Regions from separate parts of the Salmonella sp. FC25216 genome, predicted to be linked through region 1. Evidence: predicted binding sites of a transcription regulator. Region 1 holds the regulator's gene; the other holds the start of a gene.
What was found. The regulator sigma-54, encoded in region 1, starts transcription at its own class of promoters, with help from an activator protein. The targets are predictions, from matches to a motif close to GTTGGCACANNTTTCGCTNT.
Positions count from the first base shown of each region.

Region 2: a site for sigma-54 is predicted at 9,460-9,479, ahead of hypA (hydrogenase maturation nickel metallochaperone HypA). Genes of this name have one in related genera too.

Region 1 is NZ_JBDGON010000003.1:521,572-536,549, forward strand. It holds gene AC3G3F_RS08755 (calcium/sodium antiporter) at 1-704, shown strand, start outside; gene kdsD (arabinose-5-phosphate isomerase KdsD) at 718-1,704, shown strand; gene kdsC (3-deoxy-manno-octulosonate-8-phosphatase KdsC) at 1,725-2,291, shown strand; gene lptC (LPS export ABC transporter periplasmic protein LptC) at 2,288-2,863, shown strand; gene lptA (lipopolysaccharide ABC transporter substrate-binding protein LptA) at 2,832-3,386, shown strand; gene lptB (LPS export ABC transporter ATP-binding protein) at 3,393-4,118, shown strand; gene rpoN (RNA polymerase factor sigma-54) at 4,166-5,599, shown strand; gene hpf (ribosome hibernation promoting factor) at 5,622-5,909, shown strand; gene ptsN (PTS IIA-like nitrogen regulatory protein PtsN) at 6,027-6,518, shown strand; gene rapZ (RNase adapter RapZ) at 6,564-7,418, shown strand; gene npr (PTS phosphocarrier protein NPr) at 7,415-7,687, shown strand; gene yrbL (PhoP regulatory network protein YrbL) at 7,931-8,563, shown strand; gene mtgA (monofunctional biosynthetic peptidoglycan transglycosylase) at 8,638-9,366, opposite strand; gene elbB (isoprenoid biosynthesis glyoxalase ElbB) at 9,363-10,016, opposite strand; gene arcB (aerobic respiration two-component sensor histidine kinase ArcB) at 10,243-12,579, opposite strand; gene mnmL (tRNA modification radical SAM protein MnmL/YtqA) at 12,673-13,602, opposite strand; gene gltB (glutamate synthase large subunit) at 14,273-14,978, shown strand, end outside.
Region 2 is NZ_JBDGON010000003.1:22,984-37,961, reverse strand. It holds gene sitD (iron/manganese ABC transporter permease subunit SitD) at 1-294, opposite strand, end outside; gene sitC (iron/manganese ABC transporter permease subunit SitC) at 285-1,145, opposite strand; gene sitB (iron/manganese ABC transporter ATP-binding protein SitB) at 1,142-1,963, opposite strand; gene sitA (iron/manganese ABC transporter substrate-binding protein SitA) at 1,960-2,877, opposite strand; gene AC3G3F_RS06420 (nitrous oxide-stimulated promoter family protein) at 3,059-3,403, shown strand; gene flhA (formate hydrogenlyase transcriptional activator FlhA) at 3,465-5,543, opposite strand; gene hypE (hydrogenase expression/formation protein HypE) at 5,690-6,700, opposite strand; gene hypD (hydrogenase formation protein HypD) at 6,697-7,818, opposite strand; gene hypC (hydrogenase 3 maturation protein HypC) at 7,818-8,090, opposite strand; gene hypB (hydrogenase nickel incorporation protein HypB) at 8,081-8,953, opposite strand; gene hypA (hydrogenase maturation nickel metallochaperone HypA) at 9,075-9,431, opposite strand; gene hycA (formate hydrogenlyase regulator HycA) at 9,640-10,101, shown strand; gene hycB (formate hydrogenlyase subunit HycB) at 10,247-10,855, shown strand; gene hycC (formate hydrogenlyase subunit 3) at 10,855-12,681, shown strand; gene AC3G3F_RS06370 (respiratory chain complex I subunit 1 family protein) at 12,684-13,607, shown strand; gene hycE (formate hydrogenlyase subunit HycE) at 13,625-14,978, shown strand, end outside.

The sequences.
Region 1 (14,978 bases):
GTCCTTTTACCGTGCATTCCGATGTTTTACGTCGCGAATTGCCGTTAATGTTATTTGTTAGCGTGGTAGCCGGTTCCGTACTGCATGACGGACAGTTAAGCCGCAGTGATGGTATCTTTCTCCTGCTTCTGGCCGTGCTATGGCTGTTATTCATTGTTAAAATCGCGCGTCTGGCCGAACGGCAGGGAAATGACAGCCTCACTCGCGAACAACTGGCGGAACTGCCGCGCGAAGGCGGGCTCCCCGTCGCGTTCTTATGGCTGGGCATTGCGCTGGTCATCATGCCGATGGCGACGCGCATGGTAATCGATAACGCTACGGTACTGGCGAATTATTTCGCCATGAGTGAATTAACGCTCGGCCTGACAGTCATCGCCGTCGGCACCAGTCTGCCAGAACTGGCCACGGCGATTGCCGGCGTGCGAAAAGGCGAAAATGATATTGCCGTCGGCAATATCATTGGCGCCAATATTTTTAATCTCGCCATCGTGCTGGGGCTGCCTGCGCTGATCGCCCCGGGGGAGATCAACCCGCTGGCGTTTGGGCGTGATTATAGCGTGATGTTGCTGGTTAGCGTGGTTTTCGCTTTACTTTGCTGGCGGCATCCGCGCCAGATTGGTCGGGGCGCAGGTATACTGCTGACCGGCGGGTTTATCGTATGGTTGGCGATGCTCTATTGGCTATCGCCACTTCTTGTTGGATAACTGGAAACGGATTATGTCGCATTTAGCGTTACAACCGGGGTTTGACTTTCAGCAGGCAGGCAAAGAGGTCCTGGAAATTGAACGTGAAGGCCTGGCGGAGCTTGATCAATATATCAACCAGCATTTCACGCTGGCATGTGAAAAAATGTTCAACTGCACCGGAAAAGTAGTGGTGATGGGTATGGGAAAATCCGGTCATATCGGACGGAAAATGGCCGCCACTTTCGCCAGTACCGGCACCTCTTCCTTTTTTGTACATCCGGGCGAAGCCGCGCACGGCGATTTGGGGATGGTTACGCCGCAGGATGTGGTTATCGCTATCTCCAACTCCGGCGAATCCAGCGAGATCGCGGCGCTAATACCGGTGCTTAAACGCCTGCATGTACCGTTAATTTGCATTACCGGGCGACCGGAAAGCAGCATGGCGCGTGCGGCAGATGTGCATCTGTGTGTTAAAGTGCCCAAAGAAGCGTGCCCGTTAGGCCTGGCGCCTACCAGTAGTACCACCGCAACGCTGGTGATGGGCGACGCGCTCGCCGTGGCATTGTTAAAAGCGCGCGGCTTTACCGCCGAAGATTTCGCTCTGTCGCATCCTGGCGGCGCGCTGGGACGTAAGCTGCTGCTGCGCGTAAGCGATATTATGCATACCGGCGATGAAATCCCGCATGTTAATAAACATGCCAGCCTGCGTGATGCGCTATTAGAAATTACGCGTAAAAATCTCGGTATGACCGTCATTTGCGATGAATCCATGAAGATCGACGGCATCTTCACCGACGGCGATTTACGTCGCGTATTCGACATGGGCGGCGATATGCGCCAGTTGGGGATCGCCGAGGTGATGACGCCAGGGGGCATTCGCGTGCGTCCCGGTATTCTCGCCGTCGATGCGCTGAATTTAATGCAGTCCCGCCATATCACCTCCGTACTGGTTGCTGATGGCGACCAGTTACTCGGTGTGTTACATATGCATGATCTCCTGCGTGCAGGCGTCGTGTAGAAACTCAAGGATAATTAACGATGAGTAAAGCAGGTGCGTCGCTTGCGACCTGTTATGGCCCCGTCAGCACCCACGTCATGACAAAGGCGGAGAATATCCGTCTGCTCATCCTTGACGTGGATGGCGTATTGTCTGACGGCCTAATTTATATGGGCAATAACGGCGAAGAGCTGAAGGCTTTCAACGTTCGTGACGGCTATGGCATTCGCTGTGTTTTGACCTCCAATATCGAGGTTGCCATTATTACCGGACGAAAGGCTAAACTTGTAGAAGATCGCTGCGCCACGCTGGGGATCGCCCATCTTTATCAGGGGCAGTCGAATAAGCTGATCGCCTTTAGCAATCTGCTGGAAAAACTGGCTATTGCACCGGAAAACGTCGCCTATGTTGGCGATGATCTGATTGACTGGCCGGTAATGGAAAAAGTGGGATTAAGCGTTGCCGTTGCGGATGCGCATCCGCTGCTGATCCCCCGCGCTGACTATGTGACGCACATTGCCGGCGGGCGCGGCGCGGTACGTGAGGTGTGCGATTTGCTGCTGCTGGCGCAGGGCAAGCTGAATGAGGCCAAAGGGCAATCGATATGAGTAAAACCAGACGTTGGGTTATCATTCTACTGTCGTTGGCCATTCTGGTACTGATTGGTATCAATCTGGCAGATAAAGACGATCCTGCCGCCGTGGTGGTCAATAGCAACGATCCCACGTATAAAAGCGAGCATACGGATACCGTCGTGTACAGTCCGGAAGGCGCGTTGAGCTATCGTCTGATCGCACAGCACGTTGAATATTTTTCCGATCAGGCGGTCTCATGGTTTACGCAACCGGTATTAACCACCTTTGATAAGGATAAAGTGCCGACATGGTCGATCAAAGCCGATAAAGCCAAATTGACTAACGATCGGATGCTCTATCTGTATGGCCATGTTGAAGTCAACGCCCTGGTGCCTGACGCTCAACTACGCAGAATTACCACCGATAACGCGCAAATTAATCTGGTGACGCAGGACGTTACTTCGAACGATCTGGTGACGTTATACGGCACAACATTTAACTCCAGCGGACTGAAAATGCGCGGTAACTTACGCAGCAAGAACGCCGAGCTGATTGAAAAGGTTAGAACCTCTTATGAAATTCAAAACAAACAAACTCAGCCTTAATCTTATGCTTGCCGGCTCGCTGCTGGCCGCCAGCATTCCGGCATTCGCCGTCACGGGCGATACCGAGCAGCCTATTCATATTGACTCGGATCAACAGTCGCTGGATATGCAAGGCAACGTCGTGACCTTTACGGGCAACGTGGTGATGACCCAGGGCACGATTAAGATCAACGCCGATAAAGTCGTTGTTACCCGCCCTGGCGGCGAGCAAGGGAAAGAGGTGATCGACGGTTACGGCAATCCGGCCACCTTCTACCAGATGCAGGACAACGGTAAACCGGTGAAAGGCCACGCTTCACATATGCATTACGAACTGGCAAAAGATTTTGTGGTGCTGACCGGCAACGCTTATCTGGAACAGCTTGACAGCAACATTACTGGCGACAAAATCACCTATTTGGTGAAAGAGCAGAAAATGCAGGCCTTCAGCGAGAAAGGCAAACGCGTCACCACCGTTCTGGTGCCGTCGCAGTTGCAAGACAAAAACAAAGGCCAGACTCCGGCGCAAAAGAAGAGTAACTAATTCGTTATGGCAACATTAACTGCAAAGAATCTGGCGAAGGCCTATAAAGGCCGTCGCGTAGTGGAAGATGTCAGTCTGACCGTTAACTCCGGGGAGATTGTCGGTCTGCTCGGTCCAAACGGCGCAGGTAAAACCACCACCTTTTATATGGTCGTCGGTATCGTGCCGCGTGACGCGGGCAATATCATCATTGATGATGAAGATATCAGTCTGCTGCCGCTGCACGCGCGCGCGCGCCGCGGTATCGGCTATTTGCCGCAGGAAGCCTCTATTTTCCGCCGTCTCAGCGTATTTGATAACCTGATGGCGGTACTGCAAATTCGTGACGATTTGACCGCAGAACAGCGAGAAGACCGCGCCAACGAGCTGATGGAAGAGTTTCATATTGAGCATCTGCGCGACAGCATGGGACAGGCGCTGTCCGGTGGTGAACGCCGTCGTGTAGAAATTGCCCGCGCGTTGGCCGCTAATCCCAAATTTATCCTGCTGGATGAACCCTTTGCCGGCGTTGACCCGATTTCCGTTATCGACATCAAACGCATTATCGAACATCTGCGCGATAGCGGGCTCGGGGTGCTGATCACCGACCATAATGTCCGTGAGACGCTGGCAGTCTGTGAACGCGCCTATATCGTAAGCCAGGGCCACCTTATCGCCCACGGTACGCCGACAGAAATCCTGCAAGACGAACACGTTAAGCGTGTATATCTTGGGGAAGACTTCAGACTCTGATAGGGTAGAGGGCTATGCTGCTCTAGCGGGAGAAAACGACTCTGAATATGAAGCAAGGTTTGCAACTCAGGCTTAGCCAACAACTGGCGATGACGCCTCAGCTACAACAGGCCATCCGTCTGTTGCAGTTGTCTACGCTGGAACTTCAGCAGGAACTCCAGCAAGCGCTGGAAAATAACCCGCTGCTTGAGCAAACCGATCTTCATGACGAAATCGACACTCAGCAACCTCAGGATGACGATCCTCTCGATACCGCAGATGCGCTCGAACAGAAAGAGATGCCGGAAGAGCTGCCGCTTGACGCCAGTTGGGATGAAATTTACACCGCCGGGACGCCATCCGGCCCCAGCGGCGATTATATCGATGATGAACTGCCCGTCTATCAGGGCGAAACGACGCAGTCGTTGCAGGATTATCTGATGTGGCAGGTTGAGCTAACGCCCTTCTCGGACACCGATCGCGCCATTGCGACATCCATTGTCGATGCGGTAGATGATACCGGTTATCTCACCGTATCCCTGGATGAAATTCGCGAAAGCATGGGCGATGAAGAGGTAGATCTTGATGAAGTCGAAGCCGTCCTGAAGCGTATTCAGCGTTTTGATCCGGTGGGCGTTGCGGCGAAAGATCTTCGCGACTGTCTGCTGATCCAGCTTTCACAATTCGACAAATCCACGCCGTGGCTGGAAGAGGCGCGGCTCATTATCTGCGATCACCTTGATCTGCTGGCCAACCACGATTTCCGCACGTTGATGCGCGTTACCCGACTGAAAGAAGAGGTACTGAAAGAGGCGGTAAACCTGATTCAGTCGCTCGATCCCAGACCCGGTCAGTCGATCCAGACCGGCGAGCCGGAGTACGTTATCCCGGATGTGCTGGTACGCAAGCATAACGGCCGCTGGACGGTGGAGCTTAATAGCGACAGTATTCCCCGTTTACAGATTAACCAGCACTATGCCGCCATGTGCAACAGCGCGCGCAACGATACCGACAGCCAGTTCATCCGCAGTAATTTACAGGATGCGAAGTGGCTGATAAAAAGCCTTGAAAGCCGCAACGACACGCTGCTGCGTGTCAGTCGCTGCATCGTCGAGCAACAGCAAGCCTTTTTTGAACAGGGCGAAGAATATATGAAACCGATGGTACTGGCGGATATCGCCCAGGCCGTCGAGATGCACGAATCCACCATATCCCGCGTGACCACGCAGAAGTATCTGCACAGCCCGCGCGGTATTTTTGAACTCAAATATTTCTTTTCCAGCCACGTCAATACCGAAGGCGGAGGCGAAGCCTCTTCCACCGCGATTCGCGCGCTGGTGAAGAAGTTAATTGCGGCGGAAAACCCCGCGAAACCGCTGAGCGACAGCAAGTTAACCTCTCTGCTGTCAGAACAGGGTATCATGGTGGCGCGCCGCACTGTTGCGAAGTACCGAGAGTCTTTATCCATTCCGCCGTCAAACCAACGCAAACAGCTGGTTTGACCCAACCGATAAGGAAGACACTATGCAGCTCAATATCACCGGACATAACGTCGAAATTACTGAAGCCCTGCGTGAATTTGTGACGACGAAATTCGCCAAACTTGAACAGTATTTTGAGCGGATTAATCAGGTATACGTGGTGTTGAAAGTGGAGAAGGTCACGCACATCTCGGATGCGACGCTACACGTTAACGGCGGCGAAATTCACGCCAGCGCGGAAGGCCAGGATATGTATGCCGCCATTGACGGCTTGATTGATAAACTGGCAAGGCAGTTAACCAGGCATAAAGATAAACTGAAACAACACTAATTGTCCGGGCAGTTAGCCAGTGCAGGACGGCCTGTTGTGTGACACAACGGGCCATTTGTACAGTTAGCGCTCCGAACCTGGCCATCAACCTGACAGGACAGGTTCTTAGGTGAAATTATGATAAATAACGATACGACTCTACAACTGAGCAGTGTACTTAACCAGGAGTGTACGCGTAGCGGCGTTCATTGTCAGAGTAAGAAACGCGCGCTGGAAATCATCAGCGAACTGGCGGCAAAACAGCTCAGTTTACCTCCTCAGGTCGTGTTTGAAGCCATTCTGACACGCGAAAAAATGGGCAGTACCGGTATTGGTAATGGTATCGCCATCCCGCACGGGAAACTGGAAGAAGATACCTTACGCGCCGTCGGCGTGTTCGTTCAGCTCGAAACGCCTATCGCGTTCGATGCCATCGATAACCAGCCGGTCGATCTCCTCTTCGCCCTGCTGGTGCCCGCCGATCAGACTAAAACGCATCTGCATACGCTGTCGCTGGTCGCGAAACGTCTGGCGGATAAAACGATCTGCCGCCGCCTGCGCGCGGCGCTGAATGATGAAGAGCTGTATCAAATCATTACTGACACCGAAGGTGAGCAGAATGAGGCATAACAACTCAATGGCATTTCTTTCTGTCGTTGTGAGGAGAAACGGTACATGGTACTGATGATCGTCAGCGGGCGTTCCGGATCAGGTAAATCTGTCGCTCTACGCGCGCTGGAAGATATGGGTTTTTACTGCGTGGATAACCTTCCCGTCGTGCTGTTGCCCGATCTGGCGCGAACACTGGCCGATCGCCAGATTTCCGCCGCCGTCAGCATTGATGTGCGCAATATGCCTGAATCACCTGAGATTTTTGAACAGGCGATGAATAATCTGCCTGACGCTTTCTCGCCGCAATTGCTGTTTCTTGACGCCGACCGCAATACCTTGATTCGCCGCTACAGCGACACGCGACGTCTGCATCCGCTTTCCAGCAAAAACCTTTCTTTAGAGAGTGCGATCGATAAAGAGAGCGACCTGCTGGAGCCATTACGTTCTCGTGCGGATCTAATCGTCGACACTTCGGAAATGTCCGTTCATGAGCTGGCGGAGATGCTGCGTACCCGGCTGTTGGGCAAACGCGAGCGCGAACTGACGATGGTATTTGAGTCCTTCGGCTTTAAACATGGTATCCCAATCGATGCGGACTATGTGTTCGATGTTCGCTTCCTGCCCAACCCGCACTGGGACCCAAAACTGCGCCCCATGACCGGGCTTGATAAGCCGGTAGCCGCATTTCTTGACCGGCACACAGAAGTTCACAATTTTATCTATCAAACTCGCAGCTATCTTGAGCTATGGTTACCGATGCTGGAGACCAACAACCGCAGCTACCTTACCGTCGCTATTGGTTGTACCGGCGGGAAACACCGTTCGGTGTATATTGCAGAACAGCTGGCAGACTACTTCCGCTCGCGCGGTAAAAACGTCCAGTCTCGCCATCGCACGCTGGAAAAACGCAAAACATGACCGTAAAGCAAACTGTTGAAATTACCAATAAGCTGGGCATGCATGCCCGGCCTGCCATGAAGCTTTTCGAACTGATGCAGGGTTTTGACGCCGAGGTGCTATTACGCAATGACGAAGGCACCGAAGCGGAAGCGAACAGCGTCATCGCGCTGTTAATGCTCGATTCAGCCAAAGGACGCCAGATAGAAATTGAAGCCACCGGCCCGCAAGAAGTTGAAGCGTTGGCGGCGGTTATCGCTCTGTTCAATTCCGGCTTTGACGAAGACTAAGCCTCCCCCTCTATTCCATATTTCCCCCACGCCGTCCCGGTATTTGATGACAGCCAACCCAAAGCCGGGCATGTTACGCCTGCCAATTGTCCCGCAGTCCCACCCTTTCGTAAGATTTGTACATTTCGTGCGTTTTACCTATGCATAAAAACATTAAGAAAACCTTAAAAAATTTCGTTTGGGTTTTATTTAAATTCTTTGTCCATACTAAATTTATGTGAATAAAATTTTCCAGGACTCGCCATGATCCCCTTATCCGAACAGACTCCGCTGGGCGCCGGTCGACATCGTAAATGCTATATGCACCCGGATAATGCCCGGCGCTGCATAAAGGTTATTTACAACCGTGAGCACGGCGGCGATAAAGAGATTCGGCGTGAACTGAGCTACTATGCGCGTCTGTCCCGCTACCTGACAGACTGGAGCGCTATCCCCCGTTATTACGGCACGGTGGAAACCGATTGCGGTACTGGCTATGTCTACGACATGATTACCGATTTCAACGGCGCGCCATCTATCACCCTGACCGAGTTCGCTGCGCAATGCCGTTATGAAGAGGATGTCGCCGTCCTGCGCCAGCTACTGAAGAAACTGAAACGTTACCTGTTTGATAATCATATTGTGACAATGTCGCTGAAGCCGCAAAACGTCCTGTGCCAGCGAATCAGCGAGTCAGAAGTAGTGCCGGTGGTTTGTGACAATCTGGGTGAAAGTACCTTTATCCCGCTGGCGACCTGGTCAACATGGTGCTGTGAACGCAAACTGGAGAGAGTGTGGCAGCGGTTTATCGCCCAGCCTGCGCTGGTCGTTGCCCTGGAGAGGAACGCGCAGCCAAAAGACAAGAAAGGGCTGGCGCTCACTTCGCGCGAAGCTTAATGGCCTGTGCTTATCAGGCCTGGACGACACGGATCGTAGGCCGGATAAGACGTTCACGTCGCCATCCGGCAAAATCAATTAAGCTGGTTGCGCGTCATAAAAGCTTCCCCGCCCAGTTGGCGCATCTGGCGCAATATCCACGCCTGTCGACTACGCACATAGCCGGAAGGCGCATTCGCCTTATAGCGTAACGGATTTGGCAATACGGCCGCCAGCAACGCGGCTTCGGGCATACTTAAGCGGCTGGCGGGCTTATTGAAATATCGCCAGGCCGCAGCCTCCACGCCGAAAATACCATCGCCAAACTCCGCGATATTCAGATAAACCGTGAGGATGCGCTTTTTGCTCCAGACGGTTTCAATGCCCAGAGTCAGCCCGGCCTCCAGACCTTTGCGCACCCAACTTCGTCCATCCCATAAAAAGAGATTTTTCGCCGTTTGCTGCGAAAGCGTGGAGGCGCCACGAATACGGCTCTCATTCCGCTCATTATGCGCCAGCGCTTTTTCAATCGCCGGAACATCAAAGCCCCAATGCTCAGGGAACTTCTGGTCTTCCGCCGCAATTACCGCCAGCCCCATCCACGGCGAGATATCTGCCATGCTGACCCAGTCAGAACGCGCCACATACCCGAACTCTCCGCTCAGCCAGGCGCTAATCTGCCGTTCCGCCATCACCGCCGAAAAAGGCACCGGAACCACGCTAAACAGAGCAATACCGCCGCCCCAAAAGACGGCGAGCGCAACAAGAGTACGTAAAAGTAGACGGCGCAAAAACGTTAACGGCGCGATGCGTCGTTTGCTCATTCCGCCAGAACCAGCACGCGCGACACTAATTTATCAATGCCGCTTGCCGCCTGGGCGATATCCTGTGCCAACATATAGGCAGGGGTGGTCACGACCTTGTTATCCTCGTCCACAACGATATCATCAACCGGGCAAGGTACGTGTTCGGCGCCCATCTCTTCAAGTACTTCAGCGGTATCAATATCCGTCCCTATCGTCAGACGTAACGGGAAGTCAAAGATTTTCGGCAACATTGCGGGCGCGATACAGATGAATCCCAGCGGCTTGCCGGTCTGGTGCATGGCCTTCGCCAGCGCGGCTAAATCGCTATCCACACGGCATTCGCTCCCCCGGCTGGCGAAATTACTCAGGTTCTTCGCCGCGCCGAAACCACCAGGCACAATGAGCGCATCCAGTTCCTCTGGCTGAGCCTGGGACAGGGGACGAATCTCGCCCCGCGTAATACGCGCCGCCTCAATCAGGACATTACGCGTTTCCGCCATCGCTTCGCCGGTCAGGTGATTAATGACATCCGCTTGTGGTTTATCCGGCGCGAAGCAGACAGCCTGCGCGCCGCTGCGGGCAATGGCCAACAACGTCAGAACGGCCTCATGAATTTCGGCGCCGTCATAGACGCCGCATCCGCTGAGCACTACGCCAATTTTTTTCATGGTGAACATCCTCCTGCAACCGACTCAAGCCCATTAATAATTTTGATTAAAATGCTACGCTTCACACATTTAAATGATTCATGTAACAAATCATTTAGGATTTGCTATCTTAACTGCGTGCGGCCTGAAAATAGGACTGCGCCTTTTACATCATCATAATAAGCACGGCGCAGCCACGATTTCCCTGGTGTTGGCGCAGTATTCGCGCACCCCGGTCAAACCGGGGTCATTTTTTTTCCGCGTTTGCCACCCAGGCTTTCAGCACCGCGACGTCGTGCTGCCACTCCTGCTTCATCTCTTCAATCCATTCTGCGACGTTATCTTCCCAGGCGGGAAGATCCGGCGACTGGATTTGCTGGCCAAGCTGCTGCAGATGACGCAGCCCTACCGAACCAGCGGCGCCTTTAATCTTATGCCCTTCCTCAACGACGCCTTTTTTGTCACGCGCCGTCAGATTGGACTCCAGCACGCTTAAATAGCCAGGCATCATTTTTTCAAACACTGCGAGACCGTCGGTGATCAATTTAGGCCCGACCAGCTCGATGTACTGTTCCAGCATCGGGATATCCAGTAGCGCTTGCGCTTTATCGCTCTCTTCAGGCGTCACGGTACTCTCCTCTTTATCGGTGGCATCCCAGAATTTTTTAATCATCGCAGTTAAGGCCGGCACCGACAGCGGCTTACTCAGCACATCGTCCATACCGGCGTCCAGATACTCTTTTTTATCTTTCAGAACGTTAGCCGTGAGCGCCACCAGCGGCGGTAAATCTTCCCGCGTGTGGCGACGGGTTAGTTCTCTGGCGATATCCAGACCCGTCATATCCGGTAGCTGAATATCCAGTAAGACCAGGTCGTATTCGCCCGGCACGAACATCTCCAGCGCCGCCTTGCCGGTCATCGCGACCTCCACGCTGTTACCCAGTTTTTCCAGTACCGAACGCGCCACGATCACGTTCAGTTCAATATCTTCGACCAGCAGAACATGCAGCGCGGGCAGCGGCATGTCGTCTTCATCAAAGGCGTCCTCCACCTCTTCCGCCACCGCTGGCGCATGAACCGTTAGCGTAAAGGTCGATCCTTTGCCCGGCAAACTGGAAACGGTAATATCGCCCCCCATATTTTTCGCCAGCCGACGGGAGACCGCCAGCCCGATACCAGTACCCGTCGCCGGTTTACCGCCATGACTGTCTTTCACCTGATAATACATGGCGAAAATTTTATCCTGCTCATCCTGCGGAATGCCGATCCCGGAATCTTCTACTTCAAAGTGCAGCATGTCGCCTTCCTCATAGCGCGCCCGCACCGTAACCTGGCCCTGCTGAGTAAACTTCACCGCATTGCTGATCAAATTCCACAGAATCTGGCGCAGACGCGTTCCGTCGGTAATGACTTTGTGCGGCAGCGGCAACGTCGGCTCAAGCACAAAACGTAGACCTTTTTGCTGCGCCTGCAAACCGGAAAGGTTTTCCAGATCGGCCATAAAGCTGGTGAAATCAACCGGTTGGTTATCAAGCTGAACCTTACGCCGTTCCATCTTATCCATGTCAATGATATCATTGAAAATATTGCCTAACGTCACGGCGGAGACATGGATCGTCTTAAGGTATTTTTCCTGTTCGGCGGTGAGATCGGTATCCAGCAGGATGCGGCTTAAACCGACGATGCCGTTAAGCGGGGTACGCAGTTCATGGCTGATCGTAGAGATAAACGTGGTCTTGTCGCGGCTGGCGCGTTCAAGCGCGTCCTGATAACGCTTACGCTCGGTAATATCACGGCCAAATCCCATCAGGCCATGACGTTTACCGACACGGTCATAATAAGGCACTTTACGAATTTCAAAGCAGGCTTTCCGTCCGTCCGGGTAATCCAGCCACTGTTCGTAGGTCAGAGAGACGTTATGGCGGAATACTTTTTCATCGGTTTCAATGACTTTCTCCGCCGCTTCGGGAGAGTACACATCTTCCGGCTTCAAATGCACCAACTGTTTTTCACTCTTGCCGGTTAGCAATTCCATTGCGCGGTTACAGCCGGAAAATTCTTTATCCTCATTACGATAAAAAACCAAATCCGGCGAGGCGTCCAGAAATGAGCGCAAAAAAGAGGATTGCTGTTCTAGCTGGATTTGCGCCTCTTCACGCTCTTTAATTTCTACTTTTAGCTGTTCAAATGTCTCATGTAGCTCCGCTTCCGCTTTTTCGCGATCGGCAATTTCCTGATTAAGCTGGGCAATATTGTCCTTCAACTGTACGTTAAGCTTGAGATCGCGCTCGCGCATCTCCTCCAGCTTTTGCACCAGACGCGACAGTCGCTGCCTTGACTCTTCCAGTTGTTCAACAACAACCGATAAGAAATAGACCGCCCAGGGCGTAATTAACAGGCCAAAAAAGATAGAACGAATGACGTCGATACTTTCGACCTGACCATGCAGCACCATGGTCACTGCCATCTGCACGACAATCGCCAGCACCACCAACGCCAACGCCAGGAGCATGGAAAAGCGCACCAGACCCAGTTTCATCATCAGGTCGACATAGTATTGCGCCAGCATACGAATTTGCTTCATAGAGGATTCCTTCACCACAACTTCGCACATAATACCCAATTATGAGAACCGCGTTGAATATTGTGCGAAATATGCGTAGCGCCCCTCATCACGCTACGCTATGGGAGGTATCCAGGGACGGGCCAGCGCAGATCCCTGTACGCCATGCTCATTCAGGTATTTGTCCAACTCAACCATCCCCGTCCAGCGATTCTCGCACCACAGAGGGGCGAGCAGCGTCGGACGGCGCGCGCTGGCGGAAATCCGGTGATAAATCACCTCCGGCGGCGTATGACGAATCATCTCCCCTGCCGTTAGCGTGTAATCGTCCAGCGCAATGCCGTTCAGCCTCCCCGACTCCCAGGCTTTCGCCATAATACTGCCTTTGACGATATGCAGCGGGTGCAGTTTAATGCCGTCCACGCCCGTTTCCACAACGCGAGTCAGCGTTTGCAGGCATTCACTTTGCCCCTCGCCCGGCAGCCCCACAATCAGATGCGCGCACACTTTCAACCCGCTCTCACGGGCAATCCGGGTGGTACGTTGATAGCAGGCGAAGTCATGCCCGCGATTAATACGGCGCAGCGTTTTATCGTGCGCGGTTTGCAGTCCCAGTTCCAGCCACACCTCATAGCCTTGATCTTTATATTCACACAATAAATCTACTACCGCCTGCGGTACGCAATCCGGACGCGTACCGACGCATAATCCGACGATGCTGGCCTGACTGACGGCCTGTTGATACATGGAACGTAGCACCTGCACTTCTGCAAAGGTGCTGGTGTAGGCCTGGAAATAGGCCAGATAGCGTTTAGCGCGGTTCACCAGATGCGCCTGATGCGCAAGCTGCTCGGCAATCGAATGATGCTGCTGCGCCTCATCGGCAAAAGAGGCGACATTACAGAAGGTGCAGCCGCCGCGCCCGATGGTGCCGTCGCGATTAGGGCAGCTAAAACCGCCATGAAGCGTCAGCTTATGAACCTTTTGCCCATACCGACGTAAAAGATCCCCACCAAACATATTGACTAATTTCTGTAACTGCATAATCTGATAGACCGCCTCTTAAAAAGAGGCCAAAGCCTGCCATTTTTAGCCTCCTTTGGCGATGACCTGGATCAATCGCCCCGGAAGGCGTTTACTTATTGCATAATAAAGCAAAATAAACGATATTTCATTCATAAAACTGCTGATGATTTTTTCTGATATTCCCCTCTTTTTTCAACGTCTGAAGGTTCGTCGATAAAAACAGTAGCATTAAATGCCGCTTATACTTAAATCAGCATAAAATGCTAAGATTTTTGGAAAAACAAGGTCAGACAGGACCTGACAAGCGGCTCTTATAGTGAGACAGATCACAGGATTTCTGCCGCTCCGCTTTGGCCGCCTTTCTATAAAAACCTTTTAATTTCAATGGATTCAAAAAGTTATCTGTACTACAGCACACTTTTGCATAAATCAGTTTGCCATTTGACCTGGGTGTGGATTCCCGATAAGTTGGGAATCCGCTGGAAGCTTTCTGGATGAGCCGTCTGCTCATCATATTTATGCAGTAATTGAGATTCCCTCTTAACCGTATTTACCAATGCGAAAAGGACATAAAGAGGGCGAATGCGAGGTAAGCGTATGATGCGCCAGCCCCGTCGCCATGCTCTTGCTGTGCCCGCGCGCCATCGGTTGGGAGAGCGTCCCGTAGAGCCTGGGGAGGTTCACTGATATGTTGTACGATAAATCCCTTGAGAAGGATAACTGTGGTTTCGGCCTGATCGCCCACATAGAAGGCGAACCTAGCCACAAGGTAGTGCGTACCGCCATACACGCGCTGGCCCGCATGCAGCACCGTGGCGCGATCCTTGCCGACGGTAAAACCGGCGACGGTTGCGGCTTGCTATTACAAAAACCTGACCGTTTCTTTCGCATCGTGGCCGAAGAGCGCGGCTGGCGCTTAGCCAAAAACTACGCCGTCGGGATGATCTTTTTGAATAAAGATCCTGAACTGGCCGCCGCGTCACGCCATATTGTCGAAGAAGAATTACAACAGGAAACCCTGTCGATTGTCGGCTGGCGCGATGTACCAACCAATGAAGGCGTGCTCGGTGAAATCGCCCTCTCCTCCCTGCCGCGTATTGAGCAGATTTTTGTCAACGCTCCGGCGGGCTGGCGTCCGCGCGATATGGAGCGCCGTCTGTTTATCGCCCGCCGCCGCATTGAAAAGCGCTTGCAGGACGACAAAGATTTCTACGTGTGCAGCCTGTCGAACCTGGTCAACATTTATAAAGGTCTGTGTATGCCGGCGGATCTGCCGCGCTTCTACCTGGATCTCGCGGATCTGCGTCTGGAATCGGCTATCTGCCTGTTCCACCAGCGCTTTTCCACTAACACCGTGCCGCGCTGGCCGCTGGCGCAGCCGTTCCGCTACCTGG
Region 2 (14,978 bases), 500 kb from region 1:
GATTCCCATCACCGTATCACGTTTGATGCGGCTATTATCGTCCAGATAACCGGTCGCGATAGCGCAAAATAATCCGGCAATGAAAGCGCCAATCGCCAGGGGAATACCCACAATATATGCCAGCACGACCCCGGGGAATACCGCATGACTCATTGCGTCGCCCATTAACGCCCAGCCTTTTAACACTAAAAATACGGACAGCAAGGCGCAGGGAATCGCCACAATGACCGAAACCATAAGGGCATTCACCATAAAATCAAACTGAAATGGCTCCAGCAACGTTGTTAATAACATGTCGGCTCCTTCTGCAGGCGGGCGCGTCGACGGTTGGCTAGCAGACCGTGTTTCGGGGCGAAAATAAAGGCCGTGATGAACAGTAAGGTTTGCATGACGACAATAATTCCGCCAGTGGCGCCATCCAGCCAGTAGCTAAGCCAGGCGCCCAGAAAACTGGTCAGGCTGCCAATTACTACGGCAATCATGAGCAGACGTGGAAAACGGTCGGTGAGTAACCAGGCCGTCGCGCCCGGCGTGACGACGAGACAGATGACCAGGAACGCCCCGACGGTTTGCAGGGCCGCCACGGTGGAGACGGATAATAGGGTGAAAAACAGCAGCTTTAGCCGACCCGGATTAAGCCCGATAGAACGCGCATGGGTTTCATCGAAAAAGACGACCATCAAATCTTTCCACTTTAACAGCAAAATCGTCAGCGAGACTGCGCCGATAATCGCCAGTTGCGCAATATCCGCTGGCGCGATCGCCAGCACGTTGCCGAGAATTATCGTCTGGATATTCACCGACATTGGATTGAGCGACACCATAAAAAGACCGACGCCAAAAAAAGAGGAGAAGATAAGTCCGATAATCGCGTCTTCTTTCAGGCGTGAGCGTTGGTTAAGAAAGAGCATACAGCCAGCAGCCAGTCCGCCGGAAAGAAACGCGCCGAGCGAGAAGGGCAGCCCTAACATCCAGGCGCCAGCGACGCCAGGCACAATGGAGTGAGATAGCGCATCGCCAATGAGCGACCAGCCTTTGAGCATCAAATAGCAGGAGAGAAACGCGCACAGGCCGCCCACCATCGCGGAGACCCACATCGCGTTGAGCATATACTGGTAGCCAAACGGCTCAACAAGCCAGTTCATGACGATTTTCCTCCACTGGCCACGCGCCGGGAAATAAAGGGGCGCTCGTCATCGGTGATGATGTGCTCTTCGCCGCCGCTTAGCGCGATATGACGTAGAACGCCGCTAAACGCCTGCTCCAGATTCGCGGCGGTAAACGTGGTTTCTGTAGGACCGCTGGCCAGTACGGTCCCTTTAATCATTACCGTATAGTCGCAAAACTCGGTGACGGAGCCGAGATTATGCGTTGATACCAGCATCGTGCGGCCTTCATCGCGCAGCTCCCGCAGTAGATCGATGATTCGGGCTTCGGTTTTTACATCTACGCCGGTAAAAGGTTCATCCAGCAGGATCACTTGTCCATCCTGAGCAATGGCCCTGGCAAGAAATACGCGTTTTTTCTGCCCACCGGACAGCTCACCAATCTGCCTGTGACGATATTCCTGCATATCCACCCGCGCCAGCGCGGCGTCAACACAGGCGTGATCATGCGCAGTAGGACGGCGTAGCCAGCCCATATGGCCGTAGCGTCCCATCATCACCACATCTTCCACCAGTACCGGAAATGACCAGTCCACTTCTTCCGATTGCGGAACATAAGCAATGAGGTTTTTTTTCAGCGCTGTATTGACCGACTGTTGCAGTATAGTGATATCGCCCTGCGCAAGATGCACAAAGCCCATTAACGCTTTAAATAACGTAGATTTACCGGAACCATTTACACCTACCAGAGCGGCGATTGTACCGCCAGGCACCTGAAAAGTAGCATCCCGTAGGGCGGTATGGCCGTTGCGATACGTCACCGTGACTTGATCAACGGTAATCGCAGATTGACTCATTGTTGACTCCTCAGTCCGTCGTTAATGCCGTTGACGATGGTTTCGGTAGTGACACGCAACAGATCCAGATAGGTTGGTACAGGACCATCGGCGGCGCTCAGAGAATCGACATACAGCACGCCGCCATAATGCGCGCCGGATTCACGCGCGACCTGGCGGGCTGGTTTATCGGAAACCGTACTCTCGCTAAAGATGGCGGGAATATGGTGCTTTTTAATGGTATCAATCACTTTACGCACCTGTTTTGGCGTACCCTGTTGATCGGCGTTAATTGGCCAGAGATAGAGCTCTTTCATGTTGTTATCGCGCGCCAGGTAAGAGAACGCGCCTTCGCTGGTGACCAGCCAGCGCTGATCGGCGGGAATTTTTTCCAGTTCGGCGCGCAGCGGATCGGCCATTTGGCGAATTTTCGCTTTATAGCGTTCGGCGTTTTGCTTATAGATCTCCGCATTATCCGGATCGTACTTCACCAGAGCATCGCGAATGTTATCGACATAAATCAGCGCGTTTTCTGCCGACATCCAGGCGTGCGGGTTCGGTTTACCGTTATACGGGCCTTCGGTAATGCCCATCGGTTTGACGCCGGTGGAGACGACGACTTCCGGTACGCCGGAAAGGTGCTGATAAAAGCGGGTGAACCACCGCTCCAGGTTCAGACCATTCGCGAGGATAAGCTGGGCCCCCTGCGCTCGTTTTATATCGCCGGGCGTTGGCTGATACTCATGGATTTCAGCGCCGGGCTTGGTAATCGAGCTGACTTCCGCTGCGTCGCCCGCCACGTTTTTCGCCATGTCGGCAATAACGGTAAATGTGGTAATTACTTTAAATTTCTCTTTTGCATAGGCCGGCGATAGCGCGAGTATCGCTACAATACCGGCAATCAGGAGTGTTTTCAGACGGCGCAGATTCGTCATAGTATCCCTCGCAACAATGTGGTTAATTAATCATCGAATATAGCCTTTGCTATGTTATATAGCACAAGGCATGAATAAATGAAAATAATTCTTATTTGCGAAAGCATGACGATACGCAGTGATAGTGCTAAAGAGAGATAAGGTGTAAAATAAATGCACCTTAATGTTTGGAGAGGACACGATGTCTGGTAAACGTATCGCTCGTGAAAAACTGACGATCAAAAAAATGATCGCGCTCTACGCGAACCGGTGTCCGCAAGCTTCAAATGATAAGGCGCATTATGATGCGCTGTTTTCCTACGCGCAAAAACGTCTTGATAAGTGCGTATTTGGCGAGGAAAAACCCGCCTGTAAGCAGTGCCCGGTGCACTGCTATCAGCCGGCTAAACGCGAGGAGATGAAGCAGATTATGCGTTGGGCAGGTCCGCGAATGCTTTGGCGGCATCCTGTCCTGACCGTGCGGCATCTTATCGACGATAAGCGCCCCGTTCCGGAATTGCCGGAAAAATATCAGCGTAAGAAGTGAAGGGGAAGCGCCAGGTCTACGGCGCGCATCATCTCCGGGCCGGATAAGATCCGGCAACCCGTTACGCTAATGCGTCTTTATCAATACCTAATCGCTTCATACGCGACAGCAGGGTGGTTCGTTTAAGCCCCAGACGTTGTGCCGCGCCTTTTGGTCCAGCCACTACGCCATTGGTCTCTTTCAACACGCGTATAATAAGCTGATATTCATCTTCGCCTTCTTTGGCGCTTTCCGTCGCAACAGCCGAGGTATCGGGCGTTACGGCGATAATATCCGGCAGCGACAGTTGTAGCACATTGCCGCGCGTCAGCAGCACGGCGCGCTCGACGACATTCTCCAGTTCGCGAACGTTCCCTGGCCATTCCATGCTGCTGAGCGTGCGCAGCGTTTCAGCAGGAATACTGTCGATATTACGACCCATTCGGCGGGCGATTTTGAAGGTGAACGCTTTGACCAGTAGCGGAATATCTTCCGGACGTTCGCGTAACGGAGGAAGTTGGATCGGAAAAACATTCAGCCGATAGTAGAGATCGTTACGGAATTCGCGATCGGCGACCATTTTTTTTAGATCGCGGTTAGTCGCGGCGATCAGTCGCACGTCGGTCTGGATCAGTTTATTGCTGCCGAGACGTTCAAACTCTTGTTCCTGAAGGACGCGCAACAGCTTAGGCTGTAGCTCCAGCGGCATGTCGCCCACTTCATCCAGAAACAGCGAGCTTTTATCTGCCAGCTCGAAACGACCAATCCGCTGCGCGCTGGCGCCGGTAAACGCGCCGCGCTCGTGACCAAACAGATCGCTTTCCAGCAGCCCCGCCGGCATCGCGGCGCAGTTCATCTTTACCATCCTGCGCCCGCTACGTCCGCTCAGGTTGTGAATGGCGCGGGCAATCAACTCCTTACCGGTTCCCGTTTCGCCCAGAATCAGCACGGTACTGTCGCTCTGCGCCACCATCTCAACCTGCTTTAGCACGTTGTACATTGCTTCGCTGCGCCCGATGATCTCGCCAAACTCGCTGTCAACGTTATTAAGCTGTTCCGTGAGCGCCAGATTTTCGTCGACCAGGCGTTCCTTCAGACGGTGGATTTCCTGATAGGCCAGCGCATTATCCACTGCAATTGCCACCCGTTCGGCAATCTGACGCAGCAGCTTGAGGTTAGCGGTGGTAAACACTTTTTCTTCGCACTGCGCCAGTTTGAGTACGCCAAGCATCGTCTTGCCGGACATCAACGGCAGCAGGCAAAGCGTCTGGATCTGATTGCCCCAGGTATCGAACAGCATTCGTTCGTAGGGGGCAAGCGGATCGCGTTCGTTGAGGTTGATAAGCAGCATCTCTTTGCTTTTAAAGACGCGCTCCGTGAGCGTGCCGGCTTCGTCGACTTCGCTCTGTTCGTGCGCCGGATGATGCTCATCAAGATAGTGGGTGGAGTAGATATTCAGCTTATTTTTGCGATGGCTGCGCAACACGATGCTGATCGCATCGATATTGAAATAGTGGTGGATCTCTTTAGCGACTTCGCTTACCAGCTCATCAATATCCAGGCGCGACAGGACGGCGTTGGTGATCGCAACCAGAATACGGAAGTTATCGCGTTCGCGACACAACAGATCATAATCGACATTATTGTTTACCCGGTTCTGAATTTGCTCGGCGACCACGCCGACAATTTGGGTAAACGTATGCAGACGGTCATACTCCTTTTCACTCCAGGGGCGATCTTCTTGACGGATAAACTCGCAGCCGCCGAAAATACGGCCTTCCGCGGCTAAAGGAAGCAGGCAGTAATGACCAAATTCCGAGTAGAGACCGCTCGCGGCAAGCTGCGGCCAGGTTTCGGTAAACTCATGGAAATTACAGTGCAACGCATCGGGGCGAGAAAGGATGCGACGTACCGGGCCGTGCGCCAGTACGGTTTCATCTTCATATTCAACAGGACGGCCATTTTCTCGCGTCGCATAATATTGTGCGCGTTGCGACTGCGCCTGCCATAGCACAATGCCGGCGCTGTCGGCGAGCGCTGAACGCTTTACCAGTTGCGAAAGCGCTTCACTGAGCGACGCCAAATCGGGCTGCTGCAATAAGGTACGAGTGATATCGAACAAGCCTTGCTGTCCAAGATCGCTCATGGGTGTATACGACATGTTGCTTTTCCAGGAAAATACCGCGGCGCGGTGCGAAAAGGTCTATGAATTATAGGTATTCGTTTTACATTTTTGCCGGATGGCGCTGACGCTTATCCGGTAGCTACGAGTCAGGCCCGGTAAGCGTAGCGCTACCGGGCTGTGTATCAGCATATACGAGGCAGCGGTTCGGCGTGTGGCAAATCAAGGGTTCGCTTCACGCCATAGAGTCCGGCTAAGCGAACGCCTTTGCGTTCGACGACTTCGCCAATCAGCGCCGCATCACGTCCCAGCGGATGCGCGCGTAACGCCGCCAACGCCCGATCTGCGGCCTGCCGTTCAACGGCAATCACCAGTTTTCCTTCGTTGGCAAAGTTCAGAGCATCCAGCCCCAACAGCTCGCAAACGCCGCGCACGGCAGGTTTGAGCGGAAGTGCGGATTCGGACAATTCAATACCGTAACCGCAGGACGCCGCAAACTCATGGGCGACCGCATTCACGCCGCCGCGCGTGGCGTCACGCAATGCCTTCACTCCGTCAATATGCCGCAGCGTCTGAATAAGTGGCGTTAATACTGCGCAGTCGCTCGCCAGCTCGCCATCCAGCCCCAGTTGCTCACGCAAGTTGAGGATAGTGGCCCCGTGATCGCCAAGCGTACCGCTGACTAACAGCACATCGCCAACGCTCAGCGTTTGCGCGCCCCAGTGAATATCGGCGGGAATCGCCCCCATGCCGGCGGTGTTGATAAACAATTTATCCGCCGCGCCGCGCTGCACAACTTTGGTGTCACCGGTTACAATGGCGATACCCGCTTCCCGCGCGGTCGCCGCCATGCTATTGACCACGCTTTTTAACATCTCCATCGGCAGCCCTTCTTCAAGGATAAAGCCGCAGGAGAGATAGCGGGGGATCGCGCCGCTCACCGCAACGTCGTTCGCCGTACCGCAAATCGCCAGTTTGCCGATATTGCCGCCGGGGAAAAAGAGCGGATCGATCACATAGCTATCGGTAGAAAACGCCAGACGGTCGCCTTCCGCCGTCAGTTGCGCCAGCTCCAGACGCGCCTGATCTTCTTGTTCCGCCAGCCACGGGTTGGCAAAGGCCTCCATAAACAGGCTATTAATCAACTGTTGCATAGCCTGGCCGCCGCTGCCGTGGGCGAGTTGTATATTGTTCAAACTTCACACTCCTGCTGACGATACTGATACCAGGCGGCGCATGCGCCTTCGGAAGAGACCATTAGCGCGCCGAACGCGGTCTCTGGATTACATGTTTTACCAAATAGCGGGCACTGATGCGGCTTGCATCTGCCGGTCAGCACTTCGCCGCAGCGGGCACGCGGATCGTCGTAGACTTGCTGCGGCGCTGGGCGGAAATGCGTTTCGGCGTCAAAGCGCTGATACTCTGGCGTCAGATGGACGCCGGAAGATTCAATCACGCCCAGACCGCGCCACTCGCTGTCGCCATTAACGCAGAACACATCGGCGATGGCTTGCTGCGCCAGCATGTTTCCGGCATCCGGCACCACGCGGCGGTATTGGTTTTCAACCTGGCTTAGGGCCGCTATTTTCTGCTCAACCAGCATGACCACGCCTTGCAGTAGATCAAGCGGTTCGAATCCTGCCACCACCAGCGGGCGATTAAAACCGGCGGCGATAAACTGGTACGCCTCGGTGCCGATGACCATGCTGACGTGGCCTGGCGCAAGGAATGCGTCAATGCCGTTGTCCGGCTGTTCCAGTAGGCTACGCAGCGTCGGGATCAACGTAATGTGCTGGCAGAAAAAGTAGAAGTTTCGCACGTCGCGCTGTTTTGCCTGCTGCAGCGTGATAGCGGTGGTCGGCATGGTGGTTTCAAAGCCCAGTCCGAAGAATACCACTTTACGGGTCGGGTTATCCTGCGCCAGCTTCAGCGCGTCCATCGGTGAATAAACAATACGGACATCCGCGCCGCGCGCTTTAGCCTGCAACAGAGAACCCTGTTTCCCCGGCACGCGCATGGCATCGCCAAAGGTGCAGAAAATCACCTCTGGATGGCTGGCGATTTCCACGCAGCTGTCGATACGTCCCATCGGCAGCACGCAGACCGGGCAACCGGGGCCGTGAATAAACTCCACGTTTTCGGGCAGTAACTGATCGAGACCAAATTTAAAAATCGCGTGGGTATGACCCCCGCAGACTTCCATAATGCGCAACGGACGTTCAGCAGTGTAAGGAAGAAGGGCGGCGCGTTCACGCAGGTGTTCAATGAGCTGCATTACCTGTTCCGGCGCACGGTACTCGTCAACAAAACGCATTATCTCTCCTCACCATACAGCAGTGCGCCGACGTCCGGCTCAACATCAAACATATTTTGTAGCGCGTCGAGCGTGTCGCGCGCTTCCGCTTCGTTAATGACGCTCATGGCGAATCCGACATGAACCAGCACCCACTGACCCAGACGCGGCTGACCGTTTTCATCACAACTGCCGACTAATGTGAGATCGACGTCGCGCTGAATGCCGCAGACGTCAACTTTTGCCTGATTGCCGTCAATGGCGCGGATTTGACCCGGAACGCCTATGCACATCGCTGCGCCTCCAGCCAGGCCAGCCACTGATCCATGCCTTCGCCGCTGGTGGCGGAAATCAGGATAATTTCAATCTCCGGGTTCACTTCACGCGCGCTGGCGATGCACTTCTCAACGTCAAAATTGAGGTAGGGCAGCAGATCGACTTTATTGAGCAGCATTAGCGACGCGGCGGCAAACATATGGGGATACTTCAGCGGCTTATCTTCGCCTTCGGTCACGGAAAGCACTGCGACTTTATGCTTTTCGCCCAGATCGAAGCTGGCCGGGCAGACGAGATTACCGACGTTTTCGATAAACAGAATACCGCGGTCATCCAGCGGCAGGCGCGGCGCGGCGTCGGCGATCATCTGCGCATCAAGATGGCAGCCTTTGCCCGTGTTTACCTGAATGGCGGGCGTGCCGGTGGCGCGGATGCGGGCGGCGTCGTTCACTGTCTGCTGGTCGCCTTCAATCACCGCGCACGGTACACGGTCTTTCAATTTCATCAGCGTTTCGGTCAGCAAGGTGGTTTTACCGGACCCGGGGCTGGACACCAGGTTGAGCACCAGATGCTGGCGGGCGGCGAAACGGGCGCGGTTGCGCTCTGCCAGACGATTATTTTTGTCCAGCACGTCGATTTCGACCTCCAGCATCCGCCGCTGGCTCATACCTGGCGCATGGGTTCCAGCTTCGCCATGACCGTAATGCAGATCGCCTTCTGCGGTCTGACTTGGGGTAAATTCAGGCGTTTTAATGCCTGTAATATTCAGCGCCGGGCGAGCCGCTGGGGCAAAGGGCGCGCTACGAAACGCAGAGTGTGGATTATGCTCATCGCCTTCTATATAAAGGTTGCCTTCAGCGCAACCGCAAGTCGTACACATCGCTTACTCCTGATCTTTTCTTGTTACAGGCTTTCTGCCGAATGGCGACGCGAGCGTCTTATCCGGCCCACAGGTTGTCATCGTCGTTGTAGGCCGGGTAAGGCGAAGCCGCCATCTGGCATTAATCTTCTGTTCCATCAATCTCTATGCGCCGAATTTGTAAGCCATCATCGGCCACAATTCGCAGCGTATCGCTATGACATTGTGGACAACGCCGTACACGATGTGTCAACAACGTGACATATTGTTGACAATGCTCACACCAGCATTCGGCTTCTTGTTCTTCGAGGTGCAGTTTACAACCTTCTGCTATCGTGCCGCGGCATACCAGATCAAAACAAAAGGAAAGAGCGCTGGTTTCTACGCAAGAAAATGCGCCAATTTTGATCCAGACGGCTGTCACATGTTTTGCACCGTATGCTGAAGCCTGTTGTTCAATCAATTCCAGTGCCCGTTGGCAGAGGGTGATTTCGTGCATATCGCCTCCCGTAGTGGTTGCCCCCTGTAAAGCAATATTTATGCCAATGTTTGCATCCCCTGGTAGGTCATGTCGACAATGACGAAATGACATGTCGTCACCGCGTCGAAACGGCAATAATTACGTCAATATGCTATTAAAACAATAGGTTAATAATTGGCATGAAAAATGCTTAACGCAGGCATCTCTGTTAAACGGGTAACCTGACATGACTATTTGGGAAATAAGCGAAAAAGCCGATTACATCGCGCAACGGCATCGTCGCCTACAGGACCAGTGGCATATTTACTGCAACTCGCTGGTTCAGGGGATCACCCTCTCGAAAGCGCGCCTGCATCACGCAATGAGCTGCGCGCCGGAAAGGGATCTTTGCTTTGTCCTGTTTGAGCACTTTCGTATTTACGTTGCGTTGGCGGATGGTTTTAACAGCCACACCATTGAATACTACGTTGAAACCAAAGATGGCGAAGATAAGCAATTGATTGCACAGGCACAACTCGATATCGACGGCAAGGTTGATGAACGGGTTAACAACCGCGATCGCGAGCAGGTGCTGGAGCACTATCTGGAAAAAATCGCCAGCGTTTACGACAGCCTCTATGCCGCGGTGGAAACCAACTCGCCGGTCAATTTGCGCCAACTGGTAAAGGGACACAGCCCGGCTGTATAAGCCTGAGGCGTTGCCCGCTTTGATTCGCGATGTGGCGCTGTGCCACGTCATGAATGTTTTGGGGATGGGCGTGTCGATAAGTGTCGAAAATGACATTTCAACGGCATGTTTTCGTCAAAAATGACAATCACCTGAGGAATGCCTGGTGAATCGTTTTGTAATTGCTGACTCCACTCTCTGTATCGGCTGTCACACCTGTGAGGCCGCCTGTTCAGAGACGCATCGCCAGCATGGCCTGCAATCAATGCCGCGCCTGAAAGTGATGCTGAATGAAAAAGAATCTGCGCCGCAGCTCTGTCACCACTGTGAAGATGCGCCATGCGCCACGGTATGCCCGGTTAACGCGATTAATCGCGTTGACGGCGCTGTCCAGCTTAATGAAAGCCTGTGCGTGAGCTGCAAACTGTGTGGTATTGCCTGTCCGTTTGGCGCTATTGAGTTTTCCGGCAGCCGTCCGCTGCATATTCCGGCGAACGCCAATACGCCGAAAGCGCCGCCCGCGCCGCCTGCGCCTGCGCGTGTCAGTACGTTGCTCGACTGGGTGCCGGGCGTACGCGCTATCGCGGTGAAATGCGACCTGTGCAGCTTTGACGAGCAAGGCCCGGCCTGCGTGCGGATGTGCCCGACTAAAGCGCTACACCTGGTGGATAACACGGATATCGCCCGCGCCAGCAAACGTAAACGTGAGCTGACGTTTAATACCGATTTTGGCGATCTCACCTTGTTTCAGCAGGCTCAGAGTGGGGATGCATAATGAGTTCACTTTCACTGATTACTAGCGGCGTAGCGTGGTTTGCCGCCGCCGCCGTTCTGGCGTTTCTGTTTTCGTTTCATAAAGCGCTGAGCGGCTGGATTGCCGGTATCGGCGGCGCGGTCGGCAGCCTGTGTACGGCAGGCGCGGGGTTCACCGTACTGAACAGCGCCGTTACGGTTAGCGGCGTGATGCCGTTTACCGGCCACATGCTGCAAATTACGCCGCTGAATGCTATCTGGCTGATTACTCTGGGGCTGTGCGGTCTGTTCGTCAGCCTGTTCAATATCGACTGGCATCGCCATCCACAGGTAAAAGCCAACGGACTGTTGGTCAACCTGCTGATGGCGGCAGCCGTCTGCGCCGTGGTCGCCAGTAATCTGGGGACGATGGTGGTGATGGCGGAAATCATGGCGCTCTGCGCCGTGTTCCTTACCGGCGGTAGCAAAGAGGGCAAACTGTGGTTTGTGCTGGGTCGTCTCGGTACGCTGCTACTGGCAATCGCCTGCTGGCTGGTGTGGCAGCGCTACGGCACGCTGGATCTGGGGCTGCTGGATCAACGCGCTCAGCAACTGCCGCTGGGCTCCGATATCTGGCTGCTCGGCGTTATCGGTTTTGGTCTGCTGGCCGGGATTATCCCGCTACACGGCTGGGTGCCGCAGGCGCACGCTAACGCCAGCGCTCCCGCCGCCGCGCTGTTCTCGACCGTGGTGATGAAAATCGGGCTGCTGGGCATTCTGTCGCTGTCGCTGATTGGCGGTAATGCGCCGCTGTGGTGGGGCGTGGCGCTGCTGGTGCTTGGGATGATCACCGCCTTTGTCGGTGGCCTGTATGCGCTGATGGAGCATAACATTCAGCGTTTGCTGGCCTATCACACGCTGGAAAATATCGGCATCATTCTGCTCGGTCTGGGCGCAGGCGTTACCGGGATTGCTCTCAATCAGCCGGTACTGATCGCGCTGGGTCTGACCGGCGGACTCTATCATCTGCTGAACCATAGTCTGTTCAAAAGCGTACTGTTTTTGGGCGCGGGCAGCATCTGGTTCCGTACCGGTCATCGCGATATCGAAAAACTGGGCGGTATTGGCAAACGGATGCCGGTTATTTCTATCGCCATGCTGGTCGGTCTGATGGCGATGGCCGCGCTGCCGCCGCTGAACGGCTTTGCCGGCGAGTGGGTGATTTACCAGTCCTTCTTCAAACTGGGCAATAGCGGTGCGTTTGTTGGTCGTCTGTTAGGGCCGCTGCTGGCGGTTGGCCTGGCGATTACCGGCGCGCTGGCGGTGATGTGTATGGCGAAAGTTTACGGCGTGACGTTCCTCGGCGCGCCGCGCACGAAAGAGGCGGAAAACGCCAGTTGCGCGCCAATCCTGATGGGCGTCAGCGTGGTGGCATTGGCGATTTGCTGCGTACTGGGCGGGGTTGCCGCGCCGTGGCTGTTGCCGATGATTTCCACTGCGGTACCGTTGCCGCTGGAAACCGCGCACACCACCGTATCGCAGCCGATGATCACGCTGCTGTTGGTCGCCTGTCCGCTACTGCCGTTCATCATTATGGCGATGTTCAAAGGCAACCGTCTGCCATCGCGCTCCCGCGGCGCGGCCTGGGTGTGCGGCTACGACCACGAGCAGTCGATGGTGATCACCGCACATGGTTTCGCCATGCCGGTAAAAGAGGCCTTTGCCCCGGTACTTAAATTGCGTAAATGGCTTAACCCGGTATCGCTGGTGCCGGGCTGGCAGAACGCGACGGCAGCGGTGCTGTTCCGTCGTCTGGCGCTGATTGAACTGGCGGTGCTGGTGGTGATTGTGGTTTCACGAGGAGCCTGAAAATGAGTGTGTTTTATCCGTTAATTCAGGCGCTGGTGCTATTTGCCGTTGCGCCATTGCTGTCTGGTATTACTCGCGTGGCGCGCGCCCGTCTGCACAATCGTCGTGGGCCGGGCGTGTTGCAGGAGTACCGCGACATTATCAAACTGCTCGGTCGTCAGAGTATTGCGCCTGCGGATTCCGGCTGGGTTTTTCGCCTGACGCCGTTTGTGATGGTCGGCGTGATGCTGACTATCGCCACCGCGCTGCCGGTGGTGACCGTTGGCTCGCCGTTGCCGCAATTGGGCGATCTGATCACCTTAATTTACCTGTTCGCCATCGCCCGTTTCTTTTTCTCTATCGCGGGTCTGGATACCGGTAGCCCGTTTACTGCTATTGGCGCGAGCCGTGAAGCGATGCTTGGCGTGCTGGTGGAGCCGATTTTGCTGCTGGGCCTGTGGGTCGCCGCGCAGGTCGCGGGCTCTACCCATATTAGCAATATCACCGATACCATTTATCACTGGCCTGTCGCGCGCAGTATTCCGCTGATTCTGGCGCTGTGCGCCTGCGCTTTCGCTACCTTTATCGAAATGGGCAAGCTGCCGTTCGACCTGGCGGAAGCGGAGCAGGAGTTGCAGGAAGGGCCGTTGACCGAATACAGCGGTAGCGGCTTTGCGGTGCTGAAATGGGGCATTAGCCTTAAGCAACTGGTGGTGCTGCAAATGTTCGTCGGCGTGTTCCTGCCGTGGGGACAGATGGAAACCTTCAGCGCAGGCGGACTGTTGCTGGCGCTGGTGATTGCCGTCGTCAAGCTGATTGTCGGCGTACTGGTGATCGCCCTGTTTGAAAACAGCATGGCGCGACTGCGTTTTTGCGCCACTTCACGCGTGACCTGGGCCGGTTTTGGGTTTGCGTTTTTAGCCTTCGTCTCCTTGCTGGCGGCGTGATTTAAGAGAGTTTGAGCATGTCTGAAGAAAAATTAGGTCAACAATACCTTGCGGCGCTGCACCAGGCGTTTCCGGGCGTAGTGCTGGACGAAGCCTGGCAGACCAAAGATCAGCTGACTATTACGGTGAAAGTGAACTATCTGCCGGAAGTGGTGGAGTTTCTTTACTACCAGCAGGGTGGATGGCTGTCGGTGCTGTTCGGTAATGACGAACGCCAGTTGTGCGGCCACTATGCTGTTTATTACGTGATGTCGATGGAGCTGGGCACGAAGTGCTGGGTAACGGTGCGCGTTGAGGTTGATCCAAATAAGCCGGAATATCCCTCCGTCACGCCGCGCGTGCCGGCTGCCGTGTGGGGGGAGCGCGAAGTGCGCGACATGTACGGTTTAATCCCGGTCGGCCTACCGGACGAGCGCCGTCTGGTACTGCCGGACGACTGGCCGGATGAGCTCTATCCGCTGCGTAAAGACAGCATGGATTATCGTCAGCGCCCGGCGCCGACCACCGATGCGGAAACCTACGAGTTCATTAACGAGCTGGGTGACAAGAAAAATAACGTGGTGCCGATTGGCCCGCTGCATGTCACTTCCGATGAACCGGGCCACTTCCGTCTGTTCGTCGATGGTGAAAACATTATCGACGCTGACTACCGCCTGTTCTACGTCCACCGCGGCATGGAAAAACTGGCGGAAACCCGCATGGGTTATAACGAAGTCACCTTCCTTTCGGATCGCGTGTGTGGTATCTGCGGCTTCGCACACAGCACCGCCTACACCACCTCCGTGGAAAACGCGATGGGCATTCAGGTGCCGGAACGCGCGCAAATGATCCGCGCTATTTTGCTGGAAGTGGAGCGTCTGCACTCGCATCTGTTAAACCTCGGCCTGGCCTGCCACTTTACCGGCTTTGACTCCGGCTTTATGCAGTTCTTCCGCGTGCGCGAAACCTCCATGAAGATGGCAGAAATCCTTACCGGGGCGCGCAAAACTTACGGCCTGAACCTGATCGGCGGGATTCGCCGCGATCTGCTGAAAGAGGATATGATCCAGACCCGTCAACTGGCGCAGCAGATGCGTCGCGACGTGCAGGAGCTGGTGGATATGCTGCTCAGTACGCCAAATATGGAGCAGCGTACCGTCGGTATTGGCCGTCTGGAACCGGAAATTGCCCGTGACTTTAGTAACGTCGGCCCGATGGTGCGCGCCAGCGGTCACGCCCGCGACACCCGCGCCGACCACCCGTTTGTCGGCTACGGTCTGCTGCCGATGGAAGTACATAGCGAGCAGGGTTGCGATGTGATTTCCCGTCTGAAAGTCCGTATCAACGAAGTCTACACCTCGCTGAATATGATCGACTTCGGTCTGGATAATC